2 regions of the Pseudoalteromonas sp. UBA6610 genome follow, and region 2 is predicted to be linked to the other one. Evidence: riboswitches for the same ligand, from Rfam matches in the RefSeq annotation. Region 2 holds a riboswitch; the other holds the start of a gene.
What was found. A riboswitch is a leader RNA that binds a small molecule or an ion and turns the genes downstream of it on or off. The one in region 2 is predicted to bind cobalamin.

Region 1: it holds a riboswitch for cobalamin, as region 2 does, so the genes downstream of both, B4F91_RS08695 (ABC transporter ATP-binding protein) here and B4F91_RS01945 (TonB-dependent receptor domain-containing protein) in region 2, are expected to answer to the same signal.

Annotation. Positions count from the first base shown of each region.
Region 1 covers NZ_DJHW01000064.1:8,225-17,572, forward strand. Annotated here, with positions in the region: gene B4F91_RS08685 (cobyric acid synthase) at 1-459, opposite strand, end outside; gene B4F91_RS08690 (FecCD family ABC transporter permease) at 465-1,469, opposite strand; gene B4F91_RS08695 (ABC transporter ATP-binding protein) at 1,474-2,283, opposite strand; cobalamin riboswitch at 2,352-2,483, opposite strand; gene B4F91_RS08700 (porin) at 2,582-3,514, opposite strand; gene B4F91_RS08705 (LysR family transcriptional regulator) at 3,713-4,582, opposite strand; gene B4F91_RS08710 (DUF413 domain-containing protein) at 4,673-5,047, shown strand; gene B4F91_RS08715 (response regulator) at 5,135-6,370, shown strand; gene rarD (EamA family transporter RarD) at 6,423-7,340, opposite strand; gene B4F91_RS08725 (thioesterase family protein) at 7,471-7,926, opposite strand; gene recQ (DNA helicase RecQ) at 8,061-9,348, shown strand, end outside.
Region 2 covers NZ_DJHW01000017.1:47,178-56,525, reverse strand. Annotated here, with positions in the region: gene B4F91_RS01960 (VanZ family protein) at 1-281, opposite strand, end outside; gene B4F91_RS01955 (YajQ family cyclic di-GMP-binding protein) at 432-914, shown strand; gene B4F91_RS01950 (ABC transporter substrate-binding protein) at 1,182-1,964, shown strand; cobalamin riboswitch at 2,032-2,201, shown strand; gene B4F91_RS01945 (TonB-dependent receptor domain-containing protein) at 2,251-4,080, shown strand; gene msrA (peptide-methionine (S)-S-oxide reductase MsrA) at 4,326-4,862, opposite strand; gene B4F91_RS01935 (efflux RND transporter permease subunit) at 4,952-8,059, opposite strand; gene B4F91_RS01930 (efflux RND transporter periplasmic adaptor subunit) at 8,063-9,115, opposite strand.

The DNA of each region.
Region 1 (9,348 bases), on a different contig from region 2:
TTCTGCGTAACCCATATTGGCAATGTCGTTCTCGCGTAGGTTTATTTCTGCGGGGCTGCCTGCGCCCTCAACCAATAATAAATCGAACTGCTTTGCTAGGCGTTTATGCGAGGCAAGCACTGCATCCATCGCAACCTGTTTATAGTTATGATAAGCCCCTGCCTCCATATTACTAATGGCTTTTCCATGTATAATGACTTGTGCCCCCGTATCACTATTGGGTTTGAGCAATATGGGGTTAAAGTCGTTTTGAGGCTCTACTTTAGCGGCTATAGCTTGCAAAGCTTGCGCACGGCCTATTTCGCCCCCCTCTTTTGTAACCGCGCTATTAAGCGCCATATTTTGCGGTTTAAAAGGCGCGACCTTTACACCTTGCTTTGCAAACACTCTACAAAGCGCAGCGACTAAGGTGCTTTTTCCGGCATCTGACGTAGTGCCTTGAATCATTAAGGTTTTCATCAGCACTATGCCTTTGCTTTTCTAAAAAAGAGTAAGCTTAAAAAAAATACGCTACCCATAGCTGCTGTAATTACCCCTACAGGGAGCTCTTGGTTTTTAAGTAATGAGCGCGAAAGCACATCGACCCACACCATAAACGTGCCGCCCACTAAGCTAGTAATTAGTAAGCCAGCAGTACTGCCCTGAGATATAAAAAAGCGCACTATGTGCGGCACCATTAAACCTACAAAACCAATACCGCCACATAGGGCCACCAGCACGGCCGTTATTAACGAGCTCAATACCAACATTAAAATTCTAAAACGGTGCACACGGACCCCAAGCGTTATCGCGCTTTCATCGCCAAGAAGCAGCGCATTTAACTGCCTTTTAAAGCTCAGCATAAAGCTAATACACACCACTATAACCACGCATGGCAACCATAACGTGGCCCATTGTGCGCGGGCAAAGCTGCCTAACGTCCAAAATAAAATACCAGCCACTGCTTGCGGGTCACTCCAATACAGCAATAAACTTGTAAATGCGCTAAATAAAAACGACAGTGCCACCCCCGCTAGCAACATTGACTCTACTTGCGACCTTTTTTGCCGCCCAGCAATAAGTATCAATAAGCCCATTGCTAAAAAGCTCCCTAATAAGGCAGCAGCCGATAACATAAACCCTGCACTAATACCCGCAACAGCCATAAGCAGTACGACCCCAAACGACGCGCCTGACGATATGCCAAATAAATACGGATCAGCGAGCGGGTTACGGGTAACCGTTTGTAAAATAAGCCCTGCAATAGCCAAACCTGCGCCCGCCATAAAGGCAAGTAAGGTACGAGGTAACCTAAGCTCATAAATAATACGCGCGTTAAAGGAGCCCTCCCCTGCTGATAAAACCCCTGTGAGCACATCACTTAACGGCGTATCTGCGGCGCCAAAACTCAGTGCGTTAAAAAGGCTGCCCAGTGCAATTAACACGGCTGCTATAAATATTGTCCACTGGTTTATTTTTGTTATATCCATTTAATTAATAGCCATAAAAGTAAGTGATATGAGGAATAGTTTGATCATTTTCTGTGCGCTGTGGGTGGCGAGTTACGCGCGCACATACCCCAAAAACATCCGCTAGCATGTCCTCACTAAGTACCTGCGCAGGCGAGCCTGTATGTGTTATTTTACCTTTATTAATAACCACCAGCTCATCGCACATAGCGGCTGCTAAATTTAAATCATGAAATGAGGCAAACACAGTAACCCCTAGCGATTTTGCCAGTTCCATCACTTGTATTTGGTATTTAACATCTAAATGGCTGGTTGGCTCATCCATGATGAGTAATTGCGGTTGCTGCACTATAGCGCGGGCAATCAATGCACGTTGCTTTTCGCCCCCCGAAAGCGATTCAAAATTTTGCTTACACTGTTGCTCAAGCCCTACGGTTTTTATTGCCTGTGTAATTTTTTGTTTGTCGCTGTGGGTGGTGGCGCTAAATAATGATTTATGAGGTGTAAGCCCAAGGGCAACCACATCAAATAATGTTAGGTTAAATTGCGCAGGCGTTTCTTGTAGAACTACAGCAACATATTTTGCGTAGTCTTCACTTTTAAGCTGCCAAATATCCTGCTGATTAAAGGTAACGTTACCAGCGGTCGGTTTATTAAAGCGATACAAACAGCGCAGTAAGCTCGACTTACCCGCCCCATTTGGGCCAATTAACCCAATAAACTTACCCTTAGCTATGTGTAAATTAATATTGTTTAAAATGGCGTGATCATCGACTTCCCACGACACATTTTGAACGTTTAATAAGGGTGTATTTGGCGCTAATGTAGTTTGCAAAAGTGAGTCCTTGGAAAGCGTGCACTCACTAACACACAGCTAAAAGACTAGTGCATCAATAAAAATGAGTTTACCCGCTCGTTAAAAAAGTATACCAATCTAGAACTTCTCATGCTGATTGATATGTCTCATTTGTATCTGACTTAAAGCGTGGTGCTAATTACAGTTACGGGAATAGTTGAGGAATTTCACCCCATTCCAAATGAGGGTCTATTATGGGCGGGTAAGTAAATAATTTAAAGCAAAAAAAACCGCGCTCATTAGAGCGCGGTTAATAAAGGGAGTGTTTAAGCAACGCTTAAAACTTGTATTCCATACCTAGGCCAACGTAGTCTTGGTCAACATTGTTGTCCATATCAAAGCTTGAGTAAAAACCAAATACTTTAATGTTTTTATTAAACTTATGATCAACACCTACAGAAACTGCCGTTTTGTCGTCGCTGTCATCAAAGTCCATTGCTTGGTATTGCACTTTAAACGTGTTTTTGCCCATGCTGTAGGCTGCGTTTAATAAATAGCCGTCAGCTTCTGCGCTACCGTCTACTTTTTCTTGAGTTTGATACATAGCGCCTAATTTAAAGCTCTCTACTTTACCTTGAATTGACGCACGCACTACATCGTAGCCATTTACTTCGCTATCGGCTGCAACCGAGGCGTATACCGCACTCTTTTTAAGTGCAGAGTCACCGTAGGTAACCGCCATTGAATAGCCGTTATCTGCATCTACGTCATCTTCGGCAACAAATGTAGCAAGTACTTTAAAGCCTTCGTAGCTTTTAGATGTATAAGTGATTGAATCACCTAGGCGGTTTTCACCTTTAAAGACATTTTTAATATCGCCTTCAAGGTCATTAAATAAATCTAACTTACCTTGCGATTGTTTAAGCGCTGTATCGTTACGACCCACAACAACTTGACCATATGCACCTTTTAAACCTACATACTGGTTACGTGCAGAAATATTGTCGTCGTTATCACCTTTAGAGTCAGCATCAGATACATCAACTTGAAACTCAAACTTATAAACCGCTTCTAATCCATCAGTAATCTTTTCAGACCCTTTTAGTCCAAAGCGAGATGCATTACTTTTAATTTCAGTGAAAGACCCTTCGCCATCATCAGACGATTGCACAGTAACATTCGCTTTACCGTATACATCAACGTCTGCAAACGCGCTAAAAGATAAACCACTTACTAGTGCAACACATAAGCTCGATTTTACAAAATTCATGTTATTTCCTCGATAATCACAAGACTAATTTTTAAAACAGCTGCAGTTTGTCACCGTTAAATGACAGATATATTACAAAGGAAACATTTTTGTCTTTTTATTTTAATAAAAGTGTCTAAATTCTGAAAACAAACCGACATGAATATTTAATAAACAAAATTGTACCTATTCAACCTCATTAAAAATCATAGTCGGTATTTAGTGTTCATCAACAGGCTGATAAGCATTTATTTTAGGTAATAAGTTAATCAGGGTTTCTATTAGCTCTTTTTGTTCGTTGTCTCTGTGGTAGGCCACAAAAATATCACGCGAAGTATGTTCTACGTCTTTTACATGAAACAGCTCACCCTTTTCTAGGTGAGATTCAACAAGTACCTCGGGGATAAACGCACTGCCGCCACACTGAAGAATTAAATCAAGTGCAATACGCCCCGTACTGGTTCTAAAATAAGGCGGCGTTTTACCGGTAAATTGGCGCGCATGCCATAGTGAAAACGTAGTACCCCAATCAACATATACATATTGGTTATCAAAAAAGTTCTCGTTAGTGGCCGTGTCATAGCCACTAACCGGAATAATTGGCAGCTCGCAAATTCGCTCTACCACAAGCTCGTCTACTTTAGGGGGGTCAAATAAAATGGCTAAATCAAGCGTACGTTCTAATAATAACCGCGTGCTTTCTTGTTGGGCTTTAACCTCTGCGACCAACGAGACCCCAGGCATAGCCGACACAATATTAGTAATGCCAAATTGTAAAAACGCATCCCATATATTAGGTGTACCCGCTAAACTTATTTGCTTGTGCATGTTATCGGCAAGTGCCACATCGACTTTGGCACGCTGCATGCCAGTGATGATCATTTTAGCGTGCGGAAGCAATCGCTCTCCTGGCGCCGTTAATTGAATATTGTTACGCTGGCGAATAAACAAGTTTACACCCAACCCCTGTTCTAATTGGCGAATTCGAAAGCTTACTGCCGATTGAGTGATATACAGGTTTTCAGCCGCTTTACCAAAGTGACGCGTGCGCACAACCTCTACAAATGTTTTTAATAAATCTATATCCAATTTTTTATCCTCACGATAAAAATAACTTGTTTAATAAATTGTCAAACTTGCATCATACTCCAGCAATAAACAGGGTATGAGGATACAGTTATGAGCAACGATATTTCACTACTTCGCCAAGCGTTTGTTAGCCAACGTCAATTTTATGATGATCAAAACTTTCCTCGCGGGTTTAGCCGCAGCGGAAACTTCACCTTATTAGAAGCCAGCATATTAGAACAACACGGCGTTGTACTAAAAGGGCTTTATAATAAAACTTTAGCACCCCAAAATACGATACAAGAGCAATTTGTTGACGTAGTTTGTGGCAGTAAAGAACCTACAAACCCAATCGAAAAAGCCTGGGTTAAATATTTAAAACTAACAACCTGTAAAACCAAGTTTCATACTCTTTTTGGCCGTTCAAAAATGTCAGGGCCGGTACCAATAAGCCAAGACGATTATAGCGAATCAGATAGCGTATAAGCCTCTAAGATATTTGCTTTTTTGCGTTTTAACAGTTACAACTTGTATAAGCAAATACTTTTGCAAAATATCAAACAAGGTTGTTACGTGACGCGAAAAATACTCATAGTTGAAGATACGCCTACTATAGCGCGTGTGCAAAAGCATATCGCGCTTAAAGCAGGTTACGAAGTAGATATAGCCGAGTCTTTAGCGGCAACAAAAGAGCTAATAAAACACAATAGCTACTTTTGCGCTGTTGTTGATTTTATCCTTCCCGATGCTCCTGCCGGTGAGGCGATTCCGTATACTATTAATGCCGACATTCCCACCATAGTAATGACAGGCAATATAGATAAACAAACTCGCGACACGGTAGAAAAATACCCAATAATTGATTACATAATCAAAGAAAACAAACAGGCTTACCAATACCTAGAAAAACAACTAAGCCGTTTACCACGTAACGAGAACGTAAAAGTGTTGGTCGTCGACGACTCAACCTCTACCCGTAGATACATTTGCAGTTTACTAAAGCGCCATAAGTATCAAATACTCGAAGCAAAGGACGGCAAAGACGCGCTAGAGGTACTTGAAAGCCAAAAAGACGTGTCTGTTATTATTACCGATAACGAAATGCCAAACATGAATGGTGATGAGCTATGCGCCGAAATTCGCCGGCTTTACAGTAATGATGAAAAAGCCATTATCGGTATTTCAGGTGCTGACTCGTCAGCATTATCGAGCCTATTTTTAAAAAATGGTGCCAACGACTACCTTCATAAACCCTTTAACAGCGAAGAGTTTTACTGCCGACTAAGTCAAAACGTCGACATGCTTGAGCAAATAGCAACAATTAAACGCCAAGCAAATACCGACTACTTAACAAACCTGCCTAATCGTCGCTACTTTTTTGAAGAGTCGAGTAAGTCTCTCAAGTATTTAAAAAAATCGAATCAAGATGGTGCGCTCGCCATGCTTGATATAGACCATTTTAAATCGATTAACGATACATACGGTCACGATTCAGGCGATGAGGTTCTCAAAGGGTTGGCGGTGTGTTTTAAAAAGTACTTTGAAAAGCAGCTAGTCGCTCGCTTAGGCGGTGAAGAATTTGCCGTTTACTTTACTGATGCAACCACAGCGCAAGCGCTAAAACGCCTTGAAGGATTTAGGCAATTTATAGAGCTTAATAGCCAAGAGTTTAGCCAAGAAAAAATTAAATTTACAATTTCTATTGGTTTTGCAAGCGGCCCTATTTACCAAATAGATGAGTTACTTAAACAGGCCGATTTAAAGCTGTATGATGCAAAAGAAACCGGCCGTAATAAAGTAATAAGCTAAACCTTAACGCTGCTTTATAGCAACTTGCTTAAACTATTATTGCGCATAGGTATTAAACTTCGGCGGCGGTTACAGCCGCTTTTTTACGCTTACGCGATTGATGATAAGAGTCCCAGGTAAATATAGCCAGCGCACTCCAAATACAGGCAAACGTAATCACCCGCTCTGCATCAAATACTTCATCGTAAAACACCACAGCAAGCATAAACATTAAACTTGGCCCTATGTACTGAAAAAAGCCCAATGTTGTGTACTGCAAACGCTTGGCCGCTCCGGTAAAGCAAAGCAGCGGCAACGTAGTAATAATACCGGCACTAATTAACAGCGCATTGGTATGCCAATCGTTTAGGGCTAAATCGGAAGTAGGCGTTGGTGCCATTACCCACCAGTAAATTAATGCAACCGGCAGTAAAATTAGGGCTTCGAGTAAAATGCCTGGTAGCGCTTCAACAGGTAACTTTTTACGCAGTAAGCCATAAATAGCAAAAGACGTGGCAAGCGAAAACGCCACCACCGGAAACGAGCCAAAACTGACCAATTGCAATACTACGCCCGCAAAGGCTAAAAACACTGCAAACCCTTGTAACTTTCGCAGCCGCTCGCCTAAAAATAGCATGCCCAACAGCACATTAAGTAATGGGTTTATGTAATACCCTAAACTGGCATCGAGCATATGGTTATTATTAACCGCCCAAATAAACAGCCCCCAATTAAAACCCAATATAGAGGAGGTAAGTACTAACATTAAAATAATTTTTGGCTGGGCAACTATGCGTTTAACCTTATCCCAGTATTTAAACACACTGACCACAAGTACTAAAAAAACCACAGACCAGACAACACGGTGAGTTAAAATTTCAAAAGCAGAAACATGCTGTATTTGTTTGAAATAAATAGGCGCTAAGCCCCACATTAAAAAAGCTAAACAGGCAAAAATACCGCCTTTACGCTGCTCGTTTGCAATCGACATACATACTACTTATTCATACTAAAAGGCCGACAGTTTATACCAATTTGTGCTATTAAGTGATTTATTTTGCGGAAAGTAAAGCTCAGCGCAGGGCAAAGCTTTTTATTTTAGCTGTACGTAATTAGCAGCTTTACCCTACTAAATACGTACCTGTACCAAAGGCGATTTGGATTGCCTTTTCATTGTGTAGCTCCATTCTACATACACACACTTTATTACCTGAGCGGATCAAAGTAGCACTGGCTGTAAATGCCTCCCCTTTGCCAGGGCGCAAATAATCTGTGCGCAAATCAATAGTGCCTAAGGTAGCCAGCTTTTGCTGAACGCTAGGGATATCGAGCTCGGTTAATTTATCAATAACACTGGCTGCTGCAAGCATGCCGCCCACATTATCGAGCACCGCCGATATAATACCGCCGTGAAGAATTTTTTGTGCAGGATTGCCTATAAATACATCCTGCCAGGGAAAGGTAATTTTAGCTTGCTCAGGGCTGAGCGACTCTACCGAGATATTTAAAAACTGATTAAATGGCATGCCATTTACAAACAATGCGCCAACTTGTTCAATTAACATTTCTTTATTCATTATTATTCTCTATGTTTAAATTAACACTGGTACGATGAGTTAAGCATACCTGAAGCAAAACCACGAGGCACTAATTAAATCATTTACCTCTAAGCTAAAGACATCCTATAAAAAAAACACTAAAATAGCCGCCGATGAATACTCTAACCCCTACACCTAGCACATTGGTCCGCAAGCCCGACACGGTTCTTAAACAAGTGTTTGGCTACAGCGAGTTTCGTGATGGCCAAAAAGCGGTGATCGACGCGGCTATTAATGGCCAAGACTCTTTGGTACTACTGCCTACAGGCGGCGGTAAATCAGTGTGTTACCAAGTACCAGCGTTAGTGCTCGAAGGGGTTACTGTGGTAATTTCACCGCTTATCTCGCTCATGCAAGACCAAGTAACGCAACTGCAAGCATTAGGTGTTAAAGCCGCTTACATTAATAATAGCCTGGCTCGCGAAGAGCAACAATTAGTGTACCAACAATTGCACCAAGGGCTAATAAAATTACTGTATGTTGCCCCTGAAAAAGTGCTTCAGCATGAATTTACCGAGCGACTCAGCCACTTAAATATCAGCTTATTTGCAATTGACGAAGCACATTGTGTATCACATTGGGGGCATGACTTTAGACCTCATTACTTTAGATTAAATGAGCTTAAGCAGCGCTTTTCCCATGTACCTATGATGGCACTGACCGCCACGGCCGATAAAGCGACCCGTTTTGATATAGTTGAGCAATTAAAATTACAACAGCCCTATATACATACTGGCAGCTTCGACAGACCGAATATTCGTTACACCATCGAAGAAAAGTTCAAGCCAATGGCGCAACTACTGCGCTATTTAAAAGAGCAAAAAAATCAAAGTGGCATTATTTACTGCACTAGCCGTAAGCGCGTTGATGACATTGCCGAAAAACTCGCTGATGCAGGTTTAAATGCCGCCGCGTACCATGCCGGTATGAGCAACGAGCAGCGCCAATTTGTGCAAACCGGGTTTGCCCGCGACGACATTCAAATAGTCGTTGCGACCGTTGCCTTTGGTATGGGCATAAATAAACCAAATGTGCGTTTTGTTCTGCATTACGATATTCCAAAAAGTATTGAAGCCTACTATCAAGAAACTGGCCGCGCTGGGCGTGATGGTTTAGCCGCAGAGGCCATTATGTATTTTGATCCCGCCGATATAGGCCGCGTTAGGCGCTTTTTTGAAGACATAGACGATGAACAACGCCGCCGCGTAGAAGAGCAGCGCTTTAATGCCATGGCCAGCTTTGCCGAGGCGCAAACATGCCGCCGGCAAATACTATTAAACTACTTTAGCGAGTATAAACGCGAGCAATGTGGCAACTGCGATATTTGCATTAACCCGCCAAAAAGCTTTGATGGCACATTAGTAGCGCAACAAGCACTTTCGTGTGTGTACCGAGCTGGGC
Region 2 (9,348 bases):
TCAGCAACAAAATCACCTAACGAGGCCTGCCTGTAGGGAAGCGCATCTTGCATTATTTCTATTGCTGCACCGTAGCCCGCAAGCAAGAGTACTTGCGTGTACAGCGGTAACTTAAAGGCTTTATCCATAATGATGGCAAGTATAAAAAATATCCCAAAGTGGGCAACTTTATCAACATGTGGAAATAAGTTCGTAACGCCGCCTTTTATTTCTTTGGCAAATAAGAGGGTAAACACCACAATACTAATCAAAAAAACTGCTTGGTAAACACGCCTTGTCACGATAAATCCTAAAACCGCTTAAAAAAGAGGCTGCAGTATATCAAACTAAATTAGTATCGCACCTGAACAACTGGCAGAAAAATGTAAAGATTTATAATTTTAGCGTTATAATCGGCGCATAAATTTAGATTTAATAGTTAGGAGAACCCAATGCCTTCATTTGATATCGTATCAGAAGTAGAAATGAACGAAGCTAAAAATGCAGTAGATAACGCCAACCGTGAGCTAGAAACGCGCTTTGACTTTAGAGGTGTTGACGCATCAATTGAGCTAAACGACAAAACAATTAAACTAAAAGCTGAAGCTGACTCACAAGTTATGCAATTGTTTGATATTTTAGCAGGTAAAATTTCTAAGCGTGGTATGGACGTAGCAAGCTTGGAACTACAAGACATCACTCGTGCTGGTAAAAACGTGTTTCGTAATGTTGCACTTAAGCAAGGCATTGAGAAAGACATGGCTAAAAAAGTAGTTAAAGCCATTAAAGACTCAAAAGTAAAAGTACAAGCTGCTATTCAAGGTGAAGAGGTACGTGTAACGGGTAAAAAGCGTGACGATTTACAAGCCGCTATGCAAGTCGTTCGCACTGCAGATTTAGGTCAGCCTTTCCAGTTTAAAAACTTTCGCGATTAATAAGCTAAGTGTCTTTAGTATTTTAAAGTGAGAATTTAAGTGTGTGGTTATTAAATATATTAGCCACACATTTTACCCCGCCCTAATTACAGCCTTTATTTACCTGCAAGCCTAAACTCCTTTTACCTGTGTAAAATTAGTCCACTGTTATTCCATACTCTTTTAACGTTATTTAAATGCATTATTAAACCTGCTTATCACGCAGTTGTGTATATTAGGCTATTCTTAATATCAATATTACTTAATAGCGACTGTTAAAGGCTTTAAATGCTTAAGTTTCTTGTTTTTATAATTATTATTGCGAGCAGTAAGTTTAGCTTTGCCAAGCCAATAAATGTAGATGTGTTGGTAGAGGACGGTTACTTTCCAATTATTATTAATGCCGAAAAAGAGCAAGGGTTAGCGCCTGAGTTTGTAAAAATACTCAATGACTCTCAAAGCGAATATAAATTTACTCTTAACTCTTTGCCTGTAAAAAGGCTCAAAAAGTGGGTCGAATGGGGGGAATTCGACATGTTATTTTTAATGGCTATGCAATGGGTGCCTGAGGTAGCAAGAAGTGCCTTAAAGGAAACGAGCTTTTATGTTATTGCTAAAAATGAGTTCTATACGCTGGCACAAAACGCCCAAAAGCAAAGCTATTTCGATGACTTACATGCTTTAACAAAAGCGGGGGTATTGGGGTATTCCTATCGTTTTGCTGATTTTATAACCGATGCACAATATTTAAGTGATGAACACCAAGTTAGTTTAACAATCGATGAGTTTAACGTTGTTAAAATGCTGCTATTAAAGCGTGCCGATGTTGGGGTGTTAAATAACATAGCTTATCAATACTTTAAAAAGAACAACATTTTTAATATGAACCTGCTTTATAAGAGTAATATCCCAGATGCTATATACGATACTCATTTTTTAGTTAATCCTGCGCGCAGTAAAATTACGGTAAAACAAATGGATAAGCTTTTAAATTCGTCTGAAATAAAACCTAAAATCACAGCGCTTTTAAGTTCATACGGCGTAAGATCCAGCTTTACTGAAAATAAATAATATAACCTTTAGCTATATAGACGTCCGTTGACATTTGTAAACAAACTGCTCACAATAACCGCCTATTTTCAAGGTGCTTGCTGGTTGCTAAATACAGGGTTTAAAGTATTAAAACTAACAGCGAGATAATCGGGAAGTTGGTGCGCCTTTATGACAAAAGCAATCCCAACACTGCCCCCGCAACGGTAAAGTATTAACGCATTTATGTGTTTACTGAGTCCGGAGACCGGCCTTGAAGTAATCTTACTTACTTAAATCTTTGCGGTGGGCAAAGATAGGGAACATCATGCTAAATAAAACAACTCTTGGCGTTGCTATCTCGGCTGCGCTGTCTTTTTCTGTATCTGCTGCACAAAGCCCAATTGAAAAAATCACTGTTACCGCTAATAAATTTGAACAATCAATAAATAATGTATTAGCGAGCGTTAATGTAATTGAACGCGCCGAAATAGATGCAAGCAATGTACGCGATTTACCGACCTTACTAAGCACACAGGTGGGTTTTCAAATTAATCCTAATGGTGGTTTTGGCCAAACGTCGGGCGTATCTTTACGTGGTACAGGTTCTGGCGATACGTTAATTTTAATTGATGGTGTACGCACGGGCTCAGCCACGCTAGGACAAAAAGCATTAAGTAACGTGCCGCTAAATAGTATTGAGCGAATCGAGATCATAAAAGGCTCGCGTGCAGCTGTGTATGGCTCAGATGCATTAGCTGGGGTTATTAATATAATAACGCGTGAAGCGAGCAATGTATCACTTGATGCCACATTTGGCTCTAACGCTTATCAAAACTATCAGCTTGCAGGTTCAGTAAAATCAGATGAAGTGGTTAGCGCATTTAATGCAGGCTTTGAAAAAACCGATGGTTTTGATGCATTACAAGGTATAGCGCCCGATGACGACAGCTATGAAAATAAAAACGTAGGCTTTAAAGTAAACTATGCAGATGCACATTACGGTAACTTTAAGCTACTAGGCCAGTACAGCGAAGGCTACGCGGACTACGATAGCAGCTTTAGCCCGGCTACGAGCACGGTTGAAAGAGGGGACTTTAAAAACTATCAACTGTCGGCGCAGTGGAGCAAAAACTACACTAACCAATCTCATGCTATAGATGTTGCTTTTGCAACCGATGATTCTGACAGCACATATGTGGACTTTTTTACCGGCGGGCCATTAACCAGTACATTTATTACTAAGCGCTCGCAAGTAGATTACAGCGGCCAATACCGCTTAACAAATGCGCTTAATATTAGCGGCGGCGTTAATTGGTATAACGATGATGTATCGCACAGCTCGCAAGCATTTGATGAGGATAGCCGCGATGTATTAGCAGTGTTTGTTGGGGCTTATTACGACACCGACACTGTGCTTGCCAATTTAACTCTTCGCCAAGACGACGATGAACAGTTTGGTGATGAAACAACCTATACTGCGGCGGCTGGTTATCATTTATCTGAAAATTCAACATTTAGAATTAGTCAAAGCACAGGTTTTAAAGCGCCAACATTTAACGATTTATACTACCCAAATTTTGGTAATCCGGATCTCCAACCTGAAAAGTCAATAAACCGCGAGCTTGGTGTAAATGTTAATTTTGACAGTGCACAAGTCGATTTTGCAATTTTTAGAAACGATATCGAAGATAAAATTGATTACGATGAAAACTTTGCGTTAGCTAATATAAACGAAGCTCGCTATGAAGGGGTTGAGTTTAGCCTTACACAGCAAATTTTAGGTTTTGATAGCCACTTTAATTTTGCATATTTAAGTGCCGAAAACAAAGAAACCGGCGATGAGCTAAGCAATGTTGCCAAGCGCACTGTTAATTGGGAGCTCGCAAAGCAATTTGGTGATTTTGATGCTCGCATTGATATGCAATACCGCAGTGATCGCGAGGGGGCAGTAACGCGCCTAGGATCGTATACACTTTGGAACCTAGCGGGTAACTATCATGTAAACGATAATATTGAGCTGTCGCTGCGTGTAGAGAACCTATTTGACAGAGATTACAATGTGGTTGACTCAAGAGCTGACTTTATAAGCGGTGAAGTATATTACTACAACACCCCAGAGCGCCGCTTTTTTGTAGGTGCAAGCTATCAGTTTTAATAGCGTTTTTTAATATACAAAAGCCCGATTTATATCGGGCTTTTTAATGTGTATTTATACCAATTCGCATTAATACTTAATCATTTTCAGGGGCTAAATGTGTCGCTATCTGCGTTAAAAAATTCTCATTTAGAACAACTAAATAGCGGATTTTTTGCCTTGCTATCAACACGTTTATCCATCCTCAAAATAGATCACTTAATTATGCGGATTGGTATTAGAATTATTTTAACAACGCAAATTAGCTAGTCAGCTAAAAACTCTTTAAATACAGTTTCAAACTTGTGTAACTTAGGCGCAATTAAAATACTACAGTAACCCTGCTGTGGGTTTTCGTTGTAGTAATCTTGATGATAATGCTCTGCTGGGTAATATGTGGTCGCAGGGCTAACCTCTGTCACTATTGGCTCGCTAATATGGTTTTGTAACTGGGCTATCATCTCATTGGTTTGACTTAATTGCGCATCGTTGTGGTAATAAACAACACTTCTATACTGTGTGCCAATATCGTTACCTTGGCGATTTAATTGCGTGGCATCGTGTAACGTAAAAAACATGCTAAGCAGTGTTTCAAAACTCACTACAGCGCTGTCAAATTCCAGTTGCACAACCTCAGCATGGCCTGTTGTACCAGAGCAGACTGATTTATACGTGGGGTTGTCGGTATGGCCGCCGGTGTAACCTGAGCTTACGTTTAGTACACCTTTTACTCGTCTGAATGCAGCGTCTATACACCAAAAACAGCCTCCACCAAATGTTGCTAGTTGTGTTGATGTGCTCATAAGTTGTCCTAATTATGTATGTTACAGTATTAAGGCGAGCATAAATTGAATACGCCGTAACAGCAAGTTACGGCGCAGTGTAAGCTCAGTTAAATTTCTTCGCTGTCTTTGAGCGGGTGAGAGTCGGCTTGCTTATTTAATTTTTGCTGTAAAAATTCTGGCGACTGTGTGTTGCGGGCTAGGGCATAATACGCTGCAGGCACAACATAAAGTGTTAGCAATGTTGATACAATAACCCCTGTAAATACCACCACACCAATTACCATGCGGCTCTCTGCGCCTGGGCCTGATGCCAATACTAAAGGCACTGCGCTCATTACCGTAGTCAGAGAGGTCATTATTATTGGGCGCAGGCGCTGAGTGGCCGCTTGCAAAATAGCCTCGCTAAATTCTACGCCTTTATCGCGCAGTTGGTTGGTAAATTCGACTATTAAAATACCATTTTTAGCGCTTAAACCTATCAGCATTACAATACCAATTTGGCTATAAATATTAAGCGTTAAGCCGGTTACCCATAGGCCAAACATGGCGCCCATTAGGCCAAGTGGTACTGTTAGCATAATGACAAACGGGTGCATAAAGCTTTCAAATTGGGCAGCTAAAACTAAAAAGGTTACAGTTAGGGCAAGCACAAATACATAGGTCATGGCCGATGCGCCTTCGTAATATAATTGTGATTCACCTTTATAATCTACAGCGCCGTCAATGTCGTTTTCCTCAGCGGCTACTTTGTTTAAAAAGTTAAGTGCTTGTTCAAGTGTATAACCGTCCGCAAGATTAGCGCTTAGTGTAATGGCGCGCATTCGGTTATAACGGTTTAAGCGCGATGCTGTGGCCTCTTCTTTTAAGCTTATAAGGCTATCTAGTGGGACCAGTTCACCACTGCGTGATTTAAGGTAAATATTTGAAATGTCAGTAGGGTTTGTAAAGTCTTGTTTAGTGCCTTTTAAAATTACATCGTATTCTTCACCACGGTCAATAAAGGTGGTAACACGGCGCTGCCCTAGCATGGTTTCTAGCGTGGTGCCTACATCTGATACTGACACACCTAAATCGGCGGCTTTGTTTTTATCTATGCTGACTAAAAATTGTGGAAAGGTTTCTTTATAGTCGTGATCGATTCTTACCAAGCCTGGATTTTTTTCTGCGCGCTCTATAATGCGGTCGCGCCAATCAGCAAGTTGCTCGTAATCGTTACCTTGTAGTACAAACTCAATGGGGCGAGAGGAGCCGCCACCGCCAATACCACGGCGCATAATAGCAAAGGCACGTACATCTGTTACTTCGGTCATTTTGGCGCTTATTTCGTCCATAACTTCCCAGGTAGAGCGCTTGCGCTTATCCCAATCGGCCATACCAACGATAGCAACACCGCCACTGCCGCCCCAGCCCGGTACGCGCACTAAAACACGGCTTAATTCGCCAGCTTCTGAGTAAGGAAGCAGGCGCTCTTCTATTTTGGCCATGTTGGCAGCGTTATTTTCATAACTTGCGCCTTCAGGGCCGCTCATCATAATAAAAAAGGTACCGCGGTCTTCTTTTGGCGTAAGCTCAGAGGGCACTTGTAAAAACAACGAGTAGCTAACAAAACCAGCAAGTACTAGGCTTATCATTAAGCCCCATTTTTTGGTCATATTTGAGGTAAGCGATTGGCGGTAACTGTTTTCAACTTTGCTAAAAACACGGTCCATCCATTGGCTAAATTTACTTTCTTTTTCTGACGCTTTTAAAACTTTAGAGCACAGCGCAGGCGAGAGCGTAAGGGCAGTAATACTAGAGAAAAACACCGCGGCACTTACAGCCATTGCAAACTCTGTAAACAAAGCGCCAATTCGCCCATCCATAAATACTAAAGGCACAAACACCGAAATAAGCACAAGCGTTGTCGCAATAATTGCAAAGCCTACTTCGCGGGCGCCTCTAAAGGCCGCTAATAAAGGTGGTTCGCCAAGCTCAATACGACGGTGAATATTTTCAAGCATTACAATGGCGTCATCTACGACCAAACCAATCGCTAATACCAGCGCAAGTAAGGTTAATAAGTTGATTGAATAACCCATGGCAAGTAAAAACATAAAGCTGCCAACAAGTGCTACAGGCACAGTAACGGCGGGGATAAGCGTAGCGCGAATATTACCTAAAAAGATAAATATTATTAACACCACTAACCCCATAGAAATGGCAAGCGTGCTATATACTTCGTTGATTGACTCTTTAATAAAAATAGACGAATCGTAGCTGTCTTGAATAGTGGTGCCCTCTGGCAAATTACGTTTTATTTTTTCAAGTTCACTGCGGGCGTTGTCTACCACTGTTAAGGTGTTTGCTTTAGCTTGCTTTACTATGCCAAGGCCAATCATGTTACGGCCGTTACCACGGAACAGGCTTTCATCGTCGGCGGCTTCTAAATGTACATCGGCAACTTCACCTAAACGCACAAGGTAGCCGTCTTCACCGCGTTTAATAACTAAGTTTTGAAAATCACGTTGGTCTTTATAGCTACGCGCTGTACGTACGGTAAAATCGCGGTCGATAGATTCAATTTCACCTGCTGGTAGCTCTACGTTTTCACTGCGTAGGGTGTTTTCGATATCACTTGAAGTGATCCCACGAGCAGCCATGGCTTGGCGGTTTAGCCAAATTTTCATGGCGTATTGGCGCTCACCACCAATACGTACATTTGAAACGCCATCTACAACGGCTAATCGGTCGACAATAAAGCGCTGTGCATAATCGCTCAATTGCAGCGAGTTCATGGTTTCGCTGTTAAGTACAAACCAAGCAATAGGGCTCTCGTCGCTGTTTGACTTAGATACCTCTGGTGGGCGCACTTGTTCTGGTAGGTTATCTAGTGCGCGGGCAACTCGCTCTCGTACATCGTTTGAGGCTGCGTCAATATCACGGCTTATATCAAACTCAATAACGATATTAGAGCGCCCATTTCTGCTTGAAGAATTAATACTTTTAATGCCTTCAATGCCCGATATCCGGTTTTCTAATATTTGCGTTATTTTTGTCTCGACTATTTCTGCCGAAGCACCAGTGTAGTCAGTACTAATACTAACAATAGGGGTTTCAATATCTGGGTATTCTCTAAGTGGTAGCATCGAAAAAGCCACCAAGCCAAATGTTAGCAGTAGTAAGTTAATTACTATGGCAAAAACAGGGCGTTTAACACTCGTATCTGTAATTTTCACCGATTAACCCTCAACACTTACTTTACTACCAGGGCGAATTTTAATAATGCCTTCGGTAATCACTTGCTCGCCATCGCTAAGGCCTTCATCAATCGCTACCCAGCCGTTATTTCTGCCAGCAACATGCACTTCTACCTTGTTGGCAATACCCTCTTTTACTTGGTATACAAAATGTTTATCTTGCAGTGGGATCACGGCTTTTTCTGGCACCATAAGCGCCTGATTACTACTAAGCTCCAAAGCGGTGTTTAAAAGCATCCCTGGGCGTAATAACCCGGATTTATTAGCAAAGCTTGCGGTTACTTCTACACTGCGAGTAATCGAGTCGATACGAGAACTAATATGGGTCACTTTGCCGGTAAAAGTGCGCCCTGGGTAGGCATCGTTTTGAGTATGTACTTTCATGCCTAGGTTAAGTTGAGATAAATATTTTTCAGGGACTTTAAAGTCAACTTTTATAATACTAATATCATCAAGCGTTGTAATAATTGTATCGCTACTTACATAAGCACCAACCGACACTTCTCGTTTGCCTAATAAGCCAGAAAACGGTGCGGTAATTAGCATTTCATCAAGTTTGGTTTTAGCGCTTTCTAGTTGAGCTTGCGTGGCATCTACGCGAGAAAGCTGCTCTTCTAATAATGATTTAGCGGTAGATTGCGTACGAGAAAGCTCAGTAAGGCGGCTTAACTGACGTTTTTCTTCTTTTAAGTTAATGCCTAACTCTTTTACAGCGTATTGTTCTTGCTGATTTTGCAGCTGCACAAGGCGTTGGCCTTTACTTACTAAGTCGCCATCTTCAAAATATATGTGTGTAACATAATCGCTTTGTGCGCTTTTTATATAAATTGCTTGGTTTGCGCGTGCACTGCCTATGGCTTCAATCATAACGATGTTTTCTTGAGACGATACCGTATGAGCCATTACCTGTGTGGGTGTATCACTTGAATTAGATTGTTCACCATGGCTAGATGGCAAATATAAGTACACACTTAAAATAACAAGAAGCGTAATTAAAAATGGAAAAAGAGCTTTACCTGACTGTTTTGAATACATCGTTTTCATACCTGAAAATAAATTGTAAGTATTGTACGAAATAAGACCGTGAAAAGGCGGTTATGTGTCTCATAAATTTGTGCGTTAGGCGTAAAAATTTATGAGACTAATTACTTGTTCCCATTTAACACTAAAATTATGATAAAACGATGAAGCAACCACCGCAGTGTAAAACCTGTTTAACAATGAGAAAAATAATACTTTGGGGTATTGTTATGTTTTTATTTTATATG